Regions from separate parts of the Pseudomonas sp. L5B5 genome, predicted to be linked through region 2. Evidence: predicted binding sites of a transcription regulator. Region 2 holds the regulator's gene; each other region holds the start of a gene.
What was found. The regulator FliA, encoded in region 2, starts transcription of late flagellar genes. The targets are predictions, from matches to a motif close to CTAAAGTTTNNNNNNNNNNNGCCGNTAA.
Positions count from the first base shown of each region.

Region 1: LGQ10_RS02870 (methyl-accepting chemotaxis protein) is a predicted target of FliA. The motif match lies at 1,664-1,691, and genes of this name have one in related genera.
Region 3: LGQ10_RS27075 (methyl-accepting chemotaxis protein) is a predicted target of FliA. The motif match lies at 2,374-2,401, and genes of this name have one in related genera.
Region 4: LGQ10_RS20185 (methyl-accepting chemotaxis protein) is a predicted target of FliA. The motif match lies at 1,084-1,111, and genes of this name have one in related genera.

Region 1 covers NZ_CP084742.1:648,644-652,896, reverse strand. The annotation lists gene LGQ10_RS02885 (MmcQ/YjbR family DNA-binding protein) at 1-279, shown strand, start outside; gene LGQ10_RS02880 (DUF1294 domain-containing protein) at 276-698, opposite strand; gene LGQ10_RS02875 (undecaprenyl-diphosphate phosphatase) at 695-1,525, opposite strand; gene LGQ10_RS02870 (methyl-accepting chemotaxis protein) at 1,819-3,453, shown strand; gene pnuC (nicotinamide riboside transporter PnuC) at 3,576-4,139, shown strand; gene LGQ10_RS02860 (AAA family ATPase) at 4,136-4,253, shown strand, end outside.
Region 2 covers NZ_CP084742.1:2,355,624-2,359,876, forward strand. The annotation lists gene LGQ10_RS10640 (chemotaxis protein CheA) at 1-533, opposite strand, end outside; gene LGQ10_RS10645 (protein phosphatase CheZ) at 546-1,334, opposite strand; gene LGQ10_RS10650 (chemotaxis response regulator CheY) at 1,365-1,736, opposite strand; gene fliA (RNA polymerase sigma factor FliA) at 1,903-2,643, opposite strand; gene fleN (flagellar synthesis regulator FleN) at 2,640-3,470, opposite strand; gene flhF (flagellar biosynthesis protein FlhF) at 3,589-4,253, opposite strand, start outside.
Region 3 covers NZ_CP084742.1:5,877,653-5,881,905, reverse strand. The annotation lists gene LGQ10_RS27085 (sterol desaturase family protein) at 1-95, opposite strand, end outside; gene LGQ10_RS27080 (PepSY domain-containing protein) at 253-570, shown strand; gene LGQ10_RS27075 (methyl-accepting chemotaxis protein) at 637-2,262, opposite strand; gene LGQ10_RS27070 (transporter) at 2,537-3,559, shown strand; gene LGQ10_RS27065 (inorganic phosphate transporter) at 3,811-4,253, shown strand, end outside.
Region 4 covers NZ_CP084742.1:4,433,205-4,437,457, forward strand. The annotation lists gene LGQ10_RS20180 (LysR substrate-binding domain-containing protein) at 113-1,033, shown strand; gene LGQ10_RS20185 (methyl-accepting chemotaxis protein) at 1,227-3,203, shown strand; gene LGQ10_RS20190 (Ca2+-dependent phosphoinositide-specific phospholipase C) at 3,321-4,253, shown strand, end outside.

The DNA.
Region 1 (4,253 bases), 1.7 Mb from region 2:
GGGGGTGTCCGGGTATTTTCCATCGCCGGCAACAAGATGTTCGCCGTGCAGAACCTGCGCGGTGACTCGCTGGCGTTCAAGGTCGACCCGGAACTGTTCCTGGGTCACGTGGATCGCCCGGGCATCGCCCCGGCACCTTACCTGGCCCGGGCCCACTGGATCATCATGCAGGTGCCCTACCCCCTTGCCGCCGTCGAGCTGAAGCAGCTGCTGCAGCGCTCCCATCAACTGGTGGTAGCCAAGTTGCCCAAGCGGACGCAGGTTGGGTTGCTGCTCTAGAACAGCCTCGACCACCCGCTGTCCAGGAACAGCCGATCGATCCAGAACACCTGGTGCAGGGCCACGATCAGCCAGAACAGCACTTGATAGGACAACTTGCGGGTCTTGTGCCGCAGCAGCTGTTGCGCCAGCAAGGCCCCGGGCCAGCCACCGGCCAGCTCCAGGGCATGCAGGACATTCTCCGGCGTACGCTGGCCCTGCTCTTGCGCGCGACGCTTGTCGTGCCAATACAGCAGGAAGGTCAGCAGACTGACCGCCCCATACGCCACCAGTGCAATGATCGACCCACCCCGCCACCACAGGGACAGGGCCCCGAACAGCGGCAAGGCACACAACAGCAGGAACACCAGCAGCTTGGCCTGGGGGTGCTGGATCCGCCCACCATTGCCTGGACGCTGCTCACGCCGGGAAGTCTTCACGCCTTGGCCGCCGCCCAGTCAACCCAGCCGAACTGCCAGGTGGCCAGGATCAGCAGACCGAAGGCGATGCGGTACCAGGCGAACACTGCATAGCTGTGGCTGGCGATGAACTTCAACAGGCCCTTGACTGCGATCATCGCGAAGATGAAGGCGGTGACGAAACCGATGGCGAACACCGGCAGGTCATCGGGCTGGAACAGGTGCCGGTACTTGTAGCCGGAATACACCGCAGCGCCGACCATGGTCGGCATGGCCAGGAAGAACGAGAATTCGGTGGCCGTCTTGCGCGAAAGGCCGAACAGCAGCCCGCCGATGATGGTCGAACCGGATCGCGAAGTGCCCGGGATCATCGCCAGGCACTGGATGAACCCCACCTTGAGGGCATCTTGCCAGGTGATCTCGTCCACGGTCTGGGCATGCACCTGGTGCTCCCGGCGCTCGGCCCACAGCATGATGATACCGCCGACCACCAGGGCCGTGGCCACGGTGATGGGGTTGAACAGGTAGGCATGGATCAGGTCCGCGAAGATCACTCCCAGCACCACCGCCGGAAAGAAGGCGATCAGCAGGTTGGCCGTGAAGCGCCGGGCCGTGGGTTGGGTCGGCAGGCCGATCACCACGTCCAGGATCTTGCGCCGGAACTCCCAGACCACCGCCAGGATCGCCCCCAGCTGGATGATGATGTTGAAGGCCATTGCCCGCTCGCCCCCAAAGTCGAGCAGGTCGGCCACGATGATCTGGTGCCCGGTGCTGCTGATGGGCAAAAACTCCGTCAGGCCTTCGACGACCCCGAGTATCAATGCTTGTGCGGCGGTCCAAAAGTCCATCAATCCCCCAACGAGGCACGCTCATGGCATGCCTCTTTTTTAATAGTCATAACGTTCACTGCGTCGAGCTTAGCCGAGAACCCGGCGCTCTCAATATCAGCACAAACCCATGAAAATCCTGTGAAAAAGCCAGAAATCTTCAGGTTTTGCAGGAAGGCGCCGAAATCCTATCAGACAGGCGCAAAACGCGTCGCGGTGTTATTGGACTTCCGTAGGGTTGGCGCCCATGAACAAGCGTGCTTGGATGCTCGGAGTCGTTCATGACAAGAACAAGAAGCTGGAGTGACCGGATAATGAATAGCTTGCGAAAAATGTCCATCAGTCAGCGCCTGTGGCTGATCCTGGTCGTGGCGGTACTGACCCTGGTGATCCTGGGCGTGATGATGCTCCAGCAGATTCACGGGGACCTGTACCAGGCCAAGGCACAGAAAACCCAGCACGTAGTCCAGACCGCCGCCGGCGTGCTGAATTACTACCAGGGGCTGGAGGCCGCCGGCAGCCTGAGCCGCGAGCAGGCACAGCAGCAGGCGCTGCAGACGATCCGCGGGCTGCGCTACAACCAGAACGACTATTTCTGGATCAACGACCTGACACCCGTGATGATCATGCACCCGGCCAACCCCAAGCTGGATGGGCAGAACCTGGCCTCGATCAAGGACCCGGACGGCTTCGAGGTGTTCAACGAAATGGTGACCCTGGCCAAGAGCAAGGGCGCCGGCATGGTCGACTACCGCTGGCCCAAGCCTGGCGCCCAGGATCCGGTACAGAAGACTTCCTATATCCAGCTGTTCCAGCCCTGGGGCTGGATCATCGGCTCGGGGGTGTACATCGATGACCTGCAACAGGAGTTCCAGGCCCAGGTGCTGCGGGCCTCTTCCGTAGGCCTGGTGATCGCCCTGCTGATGGGCGCGCTGGTGGTACTGATCGTGCGCAGCATCGTGCGCCCGCTGCGCGAAACGGTGCACGCCATGGCCAACATCGCCAGCGGCGAGAGCGACCTGACCCGCAGCCTGGACACCCACGGCCAGGACGAAGTCACCGAACTGGCCCGGCACTTCAACGGCTTCACCGCCAAGTTGCGCGGGGTCGTGACCGAGCTGCAATCCAGCGCCGCCGCCCTGGCGCAATCGTCCAGTGACCTGGGCAGCAACGCTTCACGGGCCCAGGAACGCTGCCAGCAACAATCACTGCAGATGGACCAAGTGGCCGCCGCCATCAGCCAGGTCACCACCGGCGTACAGGACGTCGCGCGCAGCGCCGAACATGCCTCCGAAGAAGTCCGCGAAGCCGAGGTCCGGGCCCGGCAGGGCCAGGTCAACATCGACAGCAGCCTGCAGCAGATCGACCAGCTTTCCGGGACCATCGACCAGGCCGTGGAGGTAATCCGCACCCTGGCCGCCGAGAGCACCCAGATCGGCTCGGTGCTGGAAGTGATCCGCTCCATCGCCGAGCAGACCAACTTGCTGGCCTTGAACGCTGCCATCGAGGCCGCTCGCGCCGGTGAACAGGGACGCGGTTTTGCCGTGGTGGCCGACGAGGTACGCCTTCTGGCCCAGCGCACCCAGCAATCCACCGCGGAAATCCAGGGCATGATCGAACGCCTGCAAAATCATTCCGAGGCGGCAGTGCGGGTGATCGGCGACAGCAGCCGGGCCTCCCAGGCGACCATCGAGCAGGCCGGGCTGGCCGGGACCAGCCTCACTGCCATCGGCCAGGCCCTGCGTACCCTCAACGACCTGAACGCCTCGATTGCCAGTGCCACGCTGCAACAGGCCCATGTGGTCGAAGACATCAACCACAACGTCGGCCAGGCTGCCGGCCTGTCCCAGGGAACAGCCCAGGCGGCCCAGCACTCCAGCGCCGCGAGCCGTCATTTGAAGGAGCTGTCCGAACAGCTCAACAACCTGCTCCGGCAGTTCCGCGTCTGACCCCGCAGCCCGGTTCGAATCCGCCAGCGCTCGGTGCGCAGGCGGATTCAACCGACACCTGACGTCCGCTCCCCAGTCTGGGTACAATCCGCCCCCTCCTTCATTTCCCCAAGGAATACATCATGTCCGGGCTTGAACTGTTTGCCGCCGCGCTCGGCGTCATCGCCGTCTGGCTGACAGTCCGGCAGAACCCCTGGTGCTGGCCGGTCGGCCTGGTCATGGTGCTGCTCTACAGCTGGATCTTCTTCGAGGTCAAACTCTATTCCGACATGCTGCTGCAGGTGGTCTACGCCGTACTGCAGCTCTATGGCTGGTGGCAATGGACCCGTGGCGGTGAGCAGCATCGCGGACGCCCGGTCAGCCAGCTGAAATCTCAGGCCCTGCTCCAGGGCCTGGCCCTGGGTGCTCTCGGCAGCCTGCTGCTGGGAGCGGCCATGGCCCACTGGACCGACGCCGCGCAACCCTGGCTCGACGCAGCCTTGACCGCCTTCAGCCTGGTGGCGCAGTGGTGGATGGCCCAGAAGCGCGTGCAATGCTGGCCCCTGTGGATCGCGGTGGACGTGATCTTCGTCGGCCTGTTCGTCTACAAGCAGCTGTACCTGACCGCGGCGCTGTATGCCCTGTTCACCCTGCTGGCCATCCAGGGCTGGCGCACCTGGCGTGCCGATCCGGCCCTGCAATCGTGAAGGTACTGGTCCTGACTGGCCCGGAATCCAGCGGCAAGAGCTGGCTGGCGGCTGAACTGCAAGCCTGCTTCGGTGGCCTGCTGGTGGGCGAGTACGTGCGCCACTTCATCGAGC
Region 2 (4,253 bases):
GCACCGGCCTTGGCAGCGTTCAGCGAGTCGAGCAGCAATTCGAACTCGTTGTCAGTGATATCGCCCGATGCGGCCTCGGCCTCGGGTTGCACCGCAACTTCCACCACCTCTTCCACCACGGGGGCGGGAGCCGGTTCGGCGCCGGCCGGCTCGGCCAGGCGTGCCAGGGCGGACAACAGTTCAGGTGTCGCAGGAGTGATCTCGGTGCGCTCACGGACCTGGCCGAACATGCTGTTCACCGTGTCCAATGCCTCGAGCACCACGTCCATCAGTTCCGAATCGACTCGCCTTTCACCCTTGCGCAGGATGTCGAAGACGTTCTCGGCGATGTGGCAGCACTCCACCAGCTCGTTGAGCTGGAGGAAGCCGGCGCCCCCTTTAACAGTGTGAAAACCGCGAAAAATTGCGTTGAGCAGATCCGCATCATCCGGCCGGCTTTCCAGCTCGACCAGTTGTTCGGACAGTTGCTCTAGAATCTCGCCGGCCTCAACCAGGAAATCCTGAAGGATCTCTTCATCGGCGCCGAAGCTCATTAATGGGTGCTCCTAGAATCCAAGGCTGGAAAGCAAATCGTCAACATCGTCCTGACCGGACATGACGTCTTCCCGTTTATCGGCATGAATCTGCGGACCTTCACCCTTGGCGAGATGTTTTTGCGGATCTTTTTCCGCCAGGATCGATTCGCGGTCATGTTCGATACCGGCAAAACGATCGACCTGGCTGGCCATCAAGACGAGCTTGAGCAGATTGCTTTCGACTTCCGTGACCAACTGGGTCACACGCTTGATCACCTGGCCCGTGAGGTCCTGGTAATCCTGCGCCAGCAGAATGTCGTTGAGGTGACCGGAGATGGTGCGGGTTTCCTGCTCGCTGCGAGTCAGAAAACCGTCGACCCGACGCGCCAGCTCGCGAAACTCCTCGGCTCCGACCTCGCGCCGCATGAAGCGCCCCCAGTCCACGCTCAAGGCCTGGGCTTCAGCGCTCAGGCCGTTGACCAGCGGGGTGCTGCTCTCCACCAGGTCCATGGTGCGGTTGGCCGCAGCCTCCGTCAGCCGGACCACATAGGACAGGCGCTCGGTGGCATCCGTGATCTGCGAAACTTCCTCGGCTTGCGGCATGTGCGGGTCAATCTGGAAATTGACGATCGCGCTATGCAGCTCGCGGGTAAGCTTGCCCACTTCCTGGTACAGGCCGCGGTCACGGGTCTGGTTGAGCTCATGGATCAGTTGCACGGCTTCGCCGAACCTGCCCTTCTCCAGACTCTCGACCAGTTCCAGTGCATGTTTTTTCAGGGTCGACTCAAAGTCGCCCAGTGAAGATTCGTTATGCTCCATAGCTCCCCCGTGGCGCAATGGTTACGCATCTCAACCGATGCGTTCGAAGATCTTCTCGATCTTCTCTTTCAGCGCCTGGGCCGTGAATGGTTTGACGACATAGCCGTTAACACCAGCCTGGGCAGCCTCGATGATCTGCTCGCGCTTGGCTTCGGCAGTCACCATCAGTACCGGCAGGTGCTTGAGCTTTTCATCGGCGCGCACATGGCGCAGCAGATCGATGCCGGTCATGCCTGGCATGTTCCAGTCCGTTACCAGAAAGTCGATGCTCCCGCTGTTGAGTACCGGGATGGCGGTAGTGCCATCGTCGGCCTCGACCGTGTTGGTGAAACCCAGATCACGCAACAGGTTTTTTATGATCCGCCGCATCGTTGAGAAGTCATCAACGATGAGGATTTTCATGTTCTTGTCCAATTCGACCTCCAAGCAGTCTTAAACGCGTCCAGTATCTGGGCGCGCCGTTCAATCAATCCGGCATAACACACAACGACTGCATGGAGCACATACTGCAAGACCGGCAAGGCGCCAGGCCTGACCGGTCTTGGGCGCAGTGTCCCCACACTGCCTATCAGCGCGCTCGCCACTCCCCCAAACGCCCCCGCAAGCGGGCTGCGCACTGGCTGTGTAACTGGCTGACCCGCGATTCGCTGACCCCCAGGACCTCACCGATTTCCTTGAGGTTCAGCTCTTCGTCGTAGTACAGCGCCAACACCAGTCGCTCGCGCTCCGGCAAATTGGCAATCGCATCCGCCAACGCGGCCTGGAAGCGTTCATCCTCCAGGTCCCGTGACGGCTCGAGATGAGCACTGGCGCCATCCTCGTGCAGCCCTTCATGTTCGCCGTCCTGCAACAGGTCGTCGAAACTGAACAGCCGGCTGCCCAGGGTGTCGTTCAAAATCCCGTAATAATCGTCGAGACTCAATTGAAGTTCGGCCGCAACCTCGTGATCTTTAGCGTCACGACCGGTTTTAGCTTCAATTGCGCGAATGGCATCACTGACCATGCGTGTATTACGGTGCACTGAACGCGGTGCCCAGTCGCCTTTGCGAACCTCGTCGAGCATCGCCCCGCGGATACGGATACCCGCATAGGTTTCGAAACTCGCGCCCTTGCTCGCATCGTATTTGGTCGACACTTCGAGCAATCCGATCATCCCGGCCTGAATCAGGTCTTCTACCTGAACGCTGGCCGGCAACCGCGCCAGCAGGTGATAGGCAATACGCTTGACCAGGGGCGCATAGCGCTCGATCAGTTCGTACTGGCTGTCACGCGCCGACTTCTTGTAGAGGTTGTAGCCACTGGCAGTCATAGCACCGGTCCCGCTGTTTGATGCACTAGCCGCTCGACAAAGAACTCCAGGTGCCCGCGTGGGTTCGCAGGCAGTGGCCAGGTATCGACTTTCTGCGCGATGGCCTTGAATGCCAATGCACATTTCGAACGAGGAAAGGCCTCATAGACCGCACGCTGCTTTTGCACGGCCTTGCGCACGCTTTCGTCGTAGGGAACTGCGCCGACGTATTGTAAGGCCACGTCCAGGAAGCGATCCGTGACCTTGGTCAACTTTGCAAACAGGTTGCGCCCTTCCTGGGGGCTCTGGGCCATGTTGGCCAGGACCCGGAAGCGGTTCATGCCGTAGTCGCGGTTGAGCAGCTTGATCAGCGCGTAGGCGTCGGTGATCGAGGTCGGTTCGTCGCAGACCACCAGCAGCACTTCCTGGGCCGCGCGCACGAAACTGACGACCGAATCACCAATGCCCGCAGCCGTGTCGATCACCAGTACATCGAGGTTGTCGCCAATGTCGCTGAAGGCCTGGATCAGGCCGGCATGCTGGGCGGGACTCAGGTGCACCATGCTCTGGGTGCCCGAGGCAGCCGGCACGATGCGAATGCCACCAGGCCCCTGCAGCAGCACATCGCGCAGCTCGCAGCGGCCCTCGATGACATCGGCCAGGGTACGTTTGGGGGTCAGGCCCAGCAGGACATCGACATTGGCCAATCCCAGGTCGGCGTCCAGCAGCAAGACTCGCCGGCCGAGCTCAGCCAGAGCCAGGGACAAGTTCACTGACACATTAGTCTTGCCGACGCCACCTTTGCCGCCGGTCACCGCAATCACCTGTACGGGATGCATGCTGCCCATGTTCTTTCTTTACCTTGTCTTACTTAGACGGGGCCACATAACTGGCTGCGTGTTCACCATTGGAACAATGCCTGGCAGACCATCGATGTAGATACACTGCAATCTATCCATGAGTACCTCAACCGACCCGCTTGGCCGGGTTGTGGTACAGGTCAGCGAACATATCGGCCATGGCCTCTTCGCTGGGTTCTTCCTGCATCTGCACGCTCACGGCGCGACTCACCAGCTGATGCCGGCGAGGCAGGTGCAGGTCGTCAGGAATCCGCGGCCCATCGGTCAGATAGGCAACCGGCAGTTCGTGACCGATGGCAAGGCTCAACACCTCGCCGAGGCTGGCTGTTTCATCCAGTTTAGTCAGGATGCACCCAGCCAGACCACAGCGCTTGTAGCTGTGGTAGGCAGCGGTGAGCACCTGCTTCTGGCTGGTGGTGGCCAGCACCAGGTAATTCTTCGCCCGGATCCCGCGGCCGGCCAGGCTTTCGAGCTGCATGCGCAGCGCCGGGTCACTGGCTTGCAGGCCGGCGGTATCGATCAGCACCACGCGCTTGCGCAGCAGCGGGTCCAGGGCCTGGGCCAGGGACTGGCCGGGATCGACATGGGTCACCGAGACATTGAGGATGCGCCCCAGGGTCTTGAGCTGCTCCTGAGCGCCGATACGGTAGCTGTCCATGCTCACCAGCGCGATGTTCTGAGCGCCGTACTTGAGCACGTAGCGCGCCGCCAGCTTGGCCAGGGTGGTGGTCTTGCCCATGCCGGCAGGACCGACCATGGCAATGACCCCGC
Region 3 (4,253 bases), 3.3 Mb from region 2:
GCCGAACCGCCAGCGCTGCCCATCCACCCGATACCGGCGCCGATGAAGCCACTGAAGAACAACGGCCCATACAACCACGCAAGCATTCGTTTCATCCGTTTTGTCTCCGTCGTTAAGGAGACGCCAGCTTGCCGATGCAGGGGAACCGCAAGCTTGAACAAATGGCGCAACCGCCAGCGGGAATTAAGGGTGAATTAAGTTGTGCCGGTTAACCTGTGCCCATCGAAACCCATCACCTCCGAGGAAACATCCATGAGCAAACTCTCCGCACTGCTGGCCGCCACCGCCCTGACCCTGACCGCCGGCCTGGCCCAGGCCGATGTCCGCCCAGACCTGATCCCGGGCCTGCTCAAGTCGGGCGCGATCATGGACCTGGAAAAGCTCAACCAGGCCGCCCTCGCCCAGCATCCTGGCACCAGCGCCGCCAACATCACCGATACCGAGCTGGAACAGACAGCCGCTGGCGCCTACGTCTACCAGGTGGAATTGCGCGACAGCAAAGGCATCGAGTGGGACGTGGACCTGGATGCCAAGACCGGCAAGGTCCTGGGCAACAAGCAAGACCAGTAACCCCCATGCAGCACCAGGCCGCGCCCCGATTCGGGAGCGCGGCCTCGTGTTTTACGGCCTGGTCGATCAGGCGCTCAGGCGCGCCGTGACCTCGTTCAGCTGACCTGACAGGGCATGCAGGTTGCGGCTTGCCGCCTCGGTGCGCTGGACATTGTCCAGGTTGGTGCTGGCAATGCTGGTGATCTCGGTGAGGTTGCGCGAGATGTCCTCGGCCACCGAGGTCTGTTCCTCGGCCGCCGTGGCGATCTGCCGGTTCATGTCGCGGATCGCTTCCACCGCCTGGGTGATGCGCTCCAGCATGGCCCCGGCCTCGGTCACCTGCTGCACACTCTGCTCACTGCGCGACTGACCGCTCTCGATGGCGTGGGCAGCATCCACCGCACCGGTCTGCACGGTCTGGATGATCTGGTTGATTTCGGTGATCGACGCCGCTGTGCGTTGGGCCAGGCTGCGCACTTCATCGGCGACCACGGCGAAACCACGCCCGGCCTCGCCGGCCCGGGCCGCCTCGATGGCCGCGTTGAGGGCCAGCAGGTTGGTCTGCTCGGCGATGCCCTGGATCACTTCCAGCACCTTGCCGATCCGTCCGCTGTCGGCTTCCAGGCGACGAATCACCGTGGCGGTGTTGGCGATCTCGCCACGCATCCGGGTGATGCTGTCGATGGTGCTCTGCATCACCTGCTCGCCCTGCTGCGCCGACTGATCGGCATCATCTGCGGCACGGGCAGCATCGGCGGCATGACGCGCCACCTCCTGGGCAGTGGCGGACATCTCGTTCATTGCCGTGGCCACCTGATCGGTGCGGCTGAACTGCTCATTGGTGCCCTGGGACATCAGGGTAGCGATGGCGTTGAGTTCACCGCTGGAGGTATCCAGGTCCGAAGCACTGCGCTGCAGGCTGGTGAAGGTCTGGGCGAGGAAATCGCGCAGGGTATTGGCGGCCATTGCCAGCTTGCCCAGTTCATCCTGGCGCGTGCTGTCCACTCGCTGGGAGAACTGGCCACGGCTGAGCTGGGCCACGTAGTCGATCAACTGGCGGATCGGCTCCACCAGGCTGCGGTTGACCAGCCACAAGCTGAGCAGGCCGATCAGCAGGGCGGAGATGAGCATCACCAGGATGCCCAGCCACACCGTACGATCGGCCGCGCTGCTGATCTGCTGCGACTGCCGCTCGCCCTGCTTGCGCAACTCGGTCACCAGCTCGCTCATCTGGTCGCTGGCGGCACGGTCCAGGCCCTTGACCGCGGCATCACCGGCACTCGGATCGGCACCACCGGCCACATAGGCGTCACGGGCTCTCTGATAGGCCTGGCCCAGGGCCAGATGCTCCTGGGCCAGGCGCTGTACCCGGCTCTTGAGCGAAGGTTCCAGCTCCGGCGTCTGCACCAGTTGCCCCAGAATAGTCTGGACATCGCGCTGACGGTCCTCGAACTGCTGCCAGTACTTGTTCAGTTCCTGAGGCTGCTTGCCCCGCAGCAGCACGTTCTTCCATTCCTGCACCTGGATCTTGAACTGCAGGTTGGCCTCATCGATCAGTTGCGAACTGTGCAGCGGCCCCTCGATCAGCTGGCGATAGTTCTGCACACCGTTGGACAGCAATTGAAAGCACGCCAGGGCGATCAACAACACCGCCAGCAGGCTGCCGCTCAGCAGGGCGAGAATTTGCGCCCTCAGGGATTTTTGCAAAAACATCGAGAAGATCTCATGGCAGGGAGGAAACAGGCCCGATAAGGCCATGCGTAAGTCCGAACTTCCCTGTCAGGTGCATTCGAGCCGGGCCGAATGCGTACTGCATGTGAGCAGTGATCGGCCTCGCCCGGACAATCTTGAGGGCCTCCGACCACTGGTAGAACGGGGCGAATCATGGACTTGCAACTGTCACAAAAACGTCAAGAGACCTTGCCATGATCGAGCCCAAGTGAACCTGTGAAATCCGCGCCAGGCACTGTTCCTCCTGCGAGCCTCCATGAACCACAGCCTCGACCAGAGTCACCGCGATTCCGACCTGTTCGGCCTGCTCTACGGTTACCGCTTTCGCCCCGGCGAACGTGGTTGCGAACTGGACTCGGCCAAGGCGCTGCAAGCCCTGCAGGCTCCCGAACACCACGACCAGTTCCTCTGGCTGCACCTGAACCTGGCCCATGCCGCCTGCGAACGCTGGATGAAGGCCCACCTGCAACTGCCCGAGGAATTCTTCGAGGCCCTGCACGAAGGCTCGCGCTCGACCCGCATCGAGCACGTGGACTCGGCCCTGCTGGCAGTGGTCAACGATGTGGTGTTCAACTTCGGCAACATGGTCTCCTCGGACATCTCCACCCTGTGGGTCTGCGTACGCAGCAACCTGATCATCAGCGCCCGCCTGCAGCCCCTGCACTCGGTGGACAAGCTGCGCTCCTCGGTGAAGGCCGGCGAGCACTTCCGCTCGCCCCTGGAACTGCTGGTGCACTTGTTGCGCGACCAGGGCGAAGTGCTGACCCAGATCGTGCGCAAGACCAGCCTCAGCGTCGACCAGATCGAAGACCAGTTGCTGGCCGCCCGGGCCTCGACCAATCGTGCCGAACTGGGGGCCATGCGCCGAGTGCTGGTGCGCCTGCAGCGGCTGCTGGCCCTGGAGCCGGGCTCGCTGCTGCGCCTGCTCAACCGCCCGCCGCCATGGTTGCAGAAGGAAGACGTCAAGGAGCTGCGCAAGTCCACCGAGGAGTTCGCCCTGATCATCAATGACCTCACGGCCCTGGGGGAGCGGATCAAGCTGCTGCAGGAGGAAATCGCCGCCAACCTCAACGAGCAGAGCAACCGTACGCTGTTCACCCTGACCGTCGTCACGGTGCTGGCGCTGCCGATCAATATCATCGCCGGCTTCTTCGGCATGAACGTCGGCGGCATTCCCCTCTCCGCCGACCCCGAGGGTTTCTGGATCCTGGTGGCGCTGGTGGCCACCTTCACCGTGATCGCCGGACGCTGGGCCTTTCGCAAGCGCCAGGATTACTGAACCCTGCGGCCGCTACGCGCCCGTGCGCAGCCTCGCTGGCGCTCGACAGCGGCTACAGGGCGCCGTGGATCAGTGATGCACGCAGACCTCGCCTCGTGTGGCCGCTGCCGCAGGCTGCGCACGAGCCGCCAGGGTGGGCAAACGGATCAACGGGCTGGCCAATTGCACAAACCATGACCTGAGGCAGTCTGCTTGTAACATTTGGCAACGATCATGGACTGCACTCCTTCCAGCCACAGGATTGTCCAGCAATGGCCACCCCTTCTCTGAGCGCCGCGCCCCCCAGCCTCGACGCCAAACCACAACTGGACAAGAAACCCAGCCCCTTCACCCTGGTGGTGTTCTTCGCGGTGTTGGCCATGGGCCTGCTGTTCACCGCCTACAGCCTGATGCACGACATGCACGAACTGGGTACCACGGTCACCACCTGGACCCCGTTCCTGCTGCTGGGCGTCGCGTTGCTGATCGCCCTGGGCTTCGAATTCGTCAACGGCTTCCACGACACCGCCAACGCCGTGGCCACGGTGATCTATACCCACTCCCTGCCACCCCAGTTCGCGGTGGTCTGGTCGGGCCTGTTCAACTTCCTCGGGGTGCTGCTGTCCAGCGGCGCGGTGGCCTTCGGCATCATTGCCCTGCTGCCGGTGGAGCTGATCCTGCAGGTGGGCTCTTCCGCCGGCTTCGCCATGATCTT
Region 4 (4,253 bases), 2.1 Mb from region 2:
TCGGCGCTTCTGGGTCATAGCACAAAGGGATAAAAATACTTGCTGGCATGATAAAAACTCATCCCAAGTACTTTCTGGTAGCGTTGCGCTATTGCGTTGTCGGAGCGAATCCATGTCCCGTCGTCTTCCTCCTCTTTATGCCCTGCGCGCCTTTGAAGCGGCGGCCCGGCACAGTTCGTTCACCCGTGCTGGCGAGGAGCTGTCGATCACCCAGAGTGCCGTCAGCCGGCATATCCGTACCCTGGAAGACCACTTCGCCTGCCGGCTGTTCCAGCGCAACGGGCGCAACCTGCAGTTGACCGAGGCTGCACGCCTGCTGCTGCCGGGTATCCGCGAAGGGTTCGGTGCCCTGGAGCGGGCTTGCGGCACCCTGCGCGGCGAGGATGGCATCTTGCGCATGAAAGCCCCTTCGACCCTGACCATGCGCTGGCTGCTGGCGCGGCTCAGTCGTTTTCGTCACTTGCAACCGGGCAATGAGGTGCAGCTCACCAGCGCCTGGATGGATGTGGACTCGGTGGACTTCAACCAGGAGCCCTTCGACTGTGCCGTGTTGCTGAGCAATGGCCACTTTCCCGCCGACTGGGAGTCCAGTTGCCTGTTTCCCGAACTGCTGATCCCGGTGGGGGCGCCGAACCTGCTCAACGATCAGCCCTGGGATGCGGCACGCCTGGCGACCACCGAGTTGCTGCACCCGACCCCGGACCGGCGGGACTGGCGCAGCTGGCTCGAGCACATGGGGCTTGCCGGCCAGGTTTCGCTCAAGGGCGGGCAGGTATTCGATACCCTGGAACTGGGAATGATCGCTGCGGCACGGGGGTATGGCGTGTCCATGGGCGACCTGTTGATGGTCGCCGAGGACGTGGCCCAGGGACGCTTGAGCCTGCCCTGGCCGACGGCGGTGGCCAGTGGCTTGAACTACTATCTGGTGTGGCCCAGGACCCGGGCTGGCGGCGAGCGACTGCGGCGCCTGAGCGACTTCCTGCAAGGGGAGGTCGAGGCCATGCAACTGCCTGTGGTGGAGCGCCTGGGCTGAAACGTTGAAGCACCCGATTGGCATGGCTTGAGATATATCCTTGCAAGTCGCTCAAGTATTGCCGGGAGCCGCCGAATCCTGGGACATGGAACCAGCGTTCAGGAAGGTCCTAACTTACTAGAAAATCTTGGAATTATTGCTGCCGAGCGTGCCACTTGATCAGGATGATCCGCCTTCTCGGCCAGGAGCCATCATGTCCCAACCCCGTGCCCGGATAGCCTCCCAGCTAGGGCTTGCCCTTGCCTTGATACTCGCCCTGGTGATCAGTGGCAGCACCCTGTTCGCCTTGCGTTCGCTGGATTCGGCCAACCTCGATACCCGCGAAGAACACCTGGCCAGCGAAGCCCGGCTGCTGGCCGACCAGCTCAACACCTTCCATGGCAGCCTGCGTGAAAGCACCCAGCGCCTGAGCGGGCTGTTCGAGAACCGCTTTCGCAGTGGCCTGAGCGTGCACCCCGACCAACCGGTGAGCGTGGCGGGGGCACAGACCCCCGGCCTGCACCTGGGCAGTGTGGTGCTGAACAACAATTTCGATGAAGTGGACCAGTTCAAGCAGATGACCGCCGGAGTCGCGACCTTGTTCGTGCGCAGTGGCGATGACTTCATCCGGGTCAGCACCTCCCTGAGCAAGCAGGATGGCAGTCGCGCCATTGGCACCTTGCTCGACCATGCCCACCCGGCCTACCAGAAGCTCATGGCGGGGCAGAGCTACGTTGGCCGGGCGCTGCTGTTCGAGCGGTTCTACATGACCCAGTACACGCCGGTAACGGACCGCAGCGGGCGAGTGATCGCCGTGCTGTTCGTGGGGTTCGATTACACCGACGCGCAGAATGCGCAGTTCGCCAACCTGAAGCGTTTTCGCATTGGCCAGAGCGGTTCCCTGGCCTTGCTCGACGAACAGCACAAGTGGCTGGTGCCACCGGCTGGTGTGCAGGCACTGGACCAGGCGGCGCAGGTCCTGGCGGACATGGCGAAGGCGCCGGGCAAGGGGCGTTTCTGGAGCGATGGTGACGAGGACTTCTACAGCCTGGCGATGCCGTTTGCCGACGGTCCCTGGTCGGTGGTGGCGAGCATGCCCAAGGCCGAGATCCGCGCGGTGACCTGGAGCGTCGGGCTGCGCCTGGTGATCGGCAGCCTGCTGGCGATGCTGCTGGCGGTGGGGGCAACGGTCTGGTTGCTGCGCAGCAAGCTGGCGCCCCTGGGCGACCTGGTACGCCAGGCCCAGGCCCTGGGCGGCGGCGACCTGGGCGCGCGGCTGAGTGTCTCCAGCCACGATGAAATCGGCCAGTTGGCCGCCAGCTTCAACCAGATGGGCGAGGCCCTGTCGACCATGGTCGAGCACATTCGCCGTTCCGCCACCGAGGTCAGTGGCCGGGCCCAGGTGCTGTCCGGGCTTTCCAGCGGTGCCTATGAAGGCATGGAACAGCAGTCCGGGGAAATCACCAGCATGGCCGGGGCGGTGGAGGAGTTCAGCGCCACGTCGCTGAACATCGCCGACAACATGGGCAACACCCAGCGCCTGGCCCAGGAAAACGCCGAGCAGACCCACATCGGGCGTGAGTCCATGGAGCAGGCGTCTTCGTCCCTGGAGCAGATCGCCGGGGCCCTGGGCAGCACGGCGGCGGTGATCAACACCCTGGGCCAGCGGTCCCAGGAAATCGGCGGGATCGTCGGGGTGATCACCGCCATCGCCGACCAGACCAACCTGCTGGCGCTCAACGCAGCCATCGAGGCGGCCCGGGCAGGGGAACAGGGGCGTGGTTTCGCCGTGGTCGCCGACGAGGTGCGCAACCTGGCTTCGCGCACCCGCGAGGCCACTGCGCAAATCTCCCAGATGATCGGCAGCATCCAGCAGGAAACCGACAATGCCATCCAGACCATGGAGCAGGGCAACCACCTGATGCAGGAAGGGCTGTCGCGCAATGCCGGCGTGGCCTCGGCCCTGGCCTTGATCGACGAGCAGAGCCAGAGCGCGGGCGAGCAGTTCTCCGCCATCAGCACCGCGACCCAGGAGCAGAGCAGCACCGCCACGGTCCTGAGTCGCAATTTGCAGAGCATCGCCCAGGCCAACAGTGAACAGCGCGAGGTAGTGTCCAACCTGGCCGTCACCGCTCGTGAACTGGAAACCCTGGCTGCCGACCTGCGCCACGAGGTCGATCGCTTCCGCTGAACTGCTTCGCCCTCCGGCGCGTTACCGCAGGGCGCAAGTTGCAATGGCGCCGGGTTGGACTAAAACAGATGAGCAGTAGATTGCCCTTCAAGGATTTCCCTCTTAGCAGGAGCTGGCATGACTCATCTCTCTCGTTTGCTTCCCCGTGCCCTGGCTGTCTCGACCCTGTTGCTCAGCCCAGGTGCATTCAGCCAGGAAAGCCCGGCGTTCATCGCCCCGGCGTCCTGGGGTACGCCCTTCAACCGAATTGCCCAGGTGGCCTGCCACAACTGCTACGAAAAGCAGTACGCGGGCACTTTCAGCAGCGTGCTCGACAGCGTGCGCACCCTGGAGCTGGACTTCTGGGATCAGCGCGATGCGGTAACCGGTGGTTCGCCCCGGCATTGGTTCGTGCGGCACAACCCGGGCACCCTGTTCCAGTCCGGCAACGATAACAACTGCACCGGCGATGGCACGGGCAAGAACGATCTCGAGGCTTGCCTGAACGACATCAAGCTCTGGAGCGACAGCCACCCGGGGCATTTCCCCATCACCGTGATCCTGGACAAGAAGCAGGGTTGGTCCAAGGCCAGCTCCGGGCGTACGCCGCAGGACTTCGACGATCTGGTGAGCCGGGTGTTCCAGGGCAAGCTCTACACTCCCCAGGACTTGGCCACCCACATCGGCAGCAGTGCCGGAGCCCTGCAGAAGAACCTCAAGGGCAAGGCCTGGCCCAACGCCAGCCAGTTGCAGGGCAAGGTCCTGCTGGTGCTCAACCATTCCGAGAACCAGAAACTCTCGCAGTACGCCGAAGCCCGGACCTCCAGCGCCAAGGTGTTCATTTCGCCGGTGACCAATGGCCAGAATGATGTCAGTGGCAAGGTCAGCGGCATGTCCGACCAGTCATCGGGCTACGTGGCCATGAACAACATGGGCAAGGGCGACAAGAAGTGGGCGACCCAGGCCTTCGCCTACAGCCACATCGGCCGGGTCTGGGGCGATGACGGTGTGTCGTTCGCCCAGCACATCATCGAGCAGGTCAACCTGTCGGCGTACTACAAGTTCGCCGAC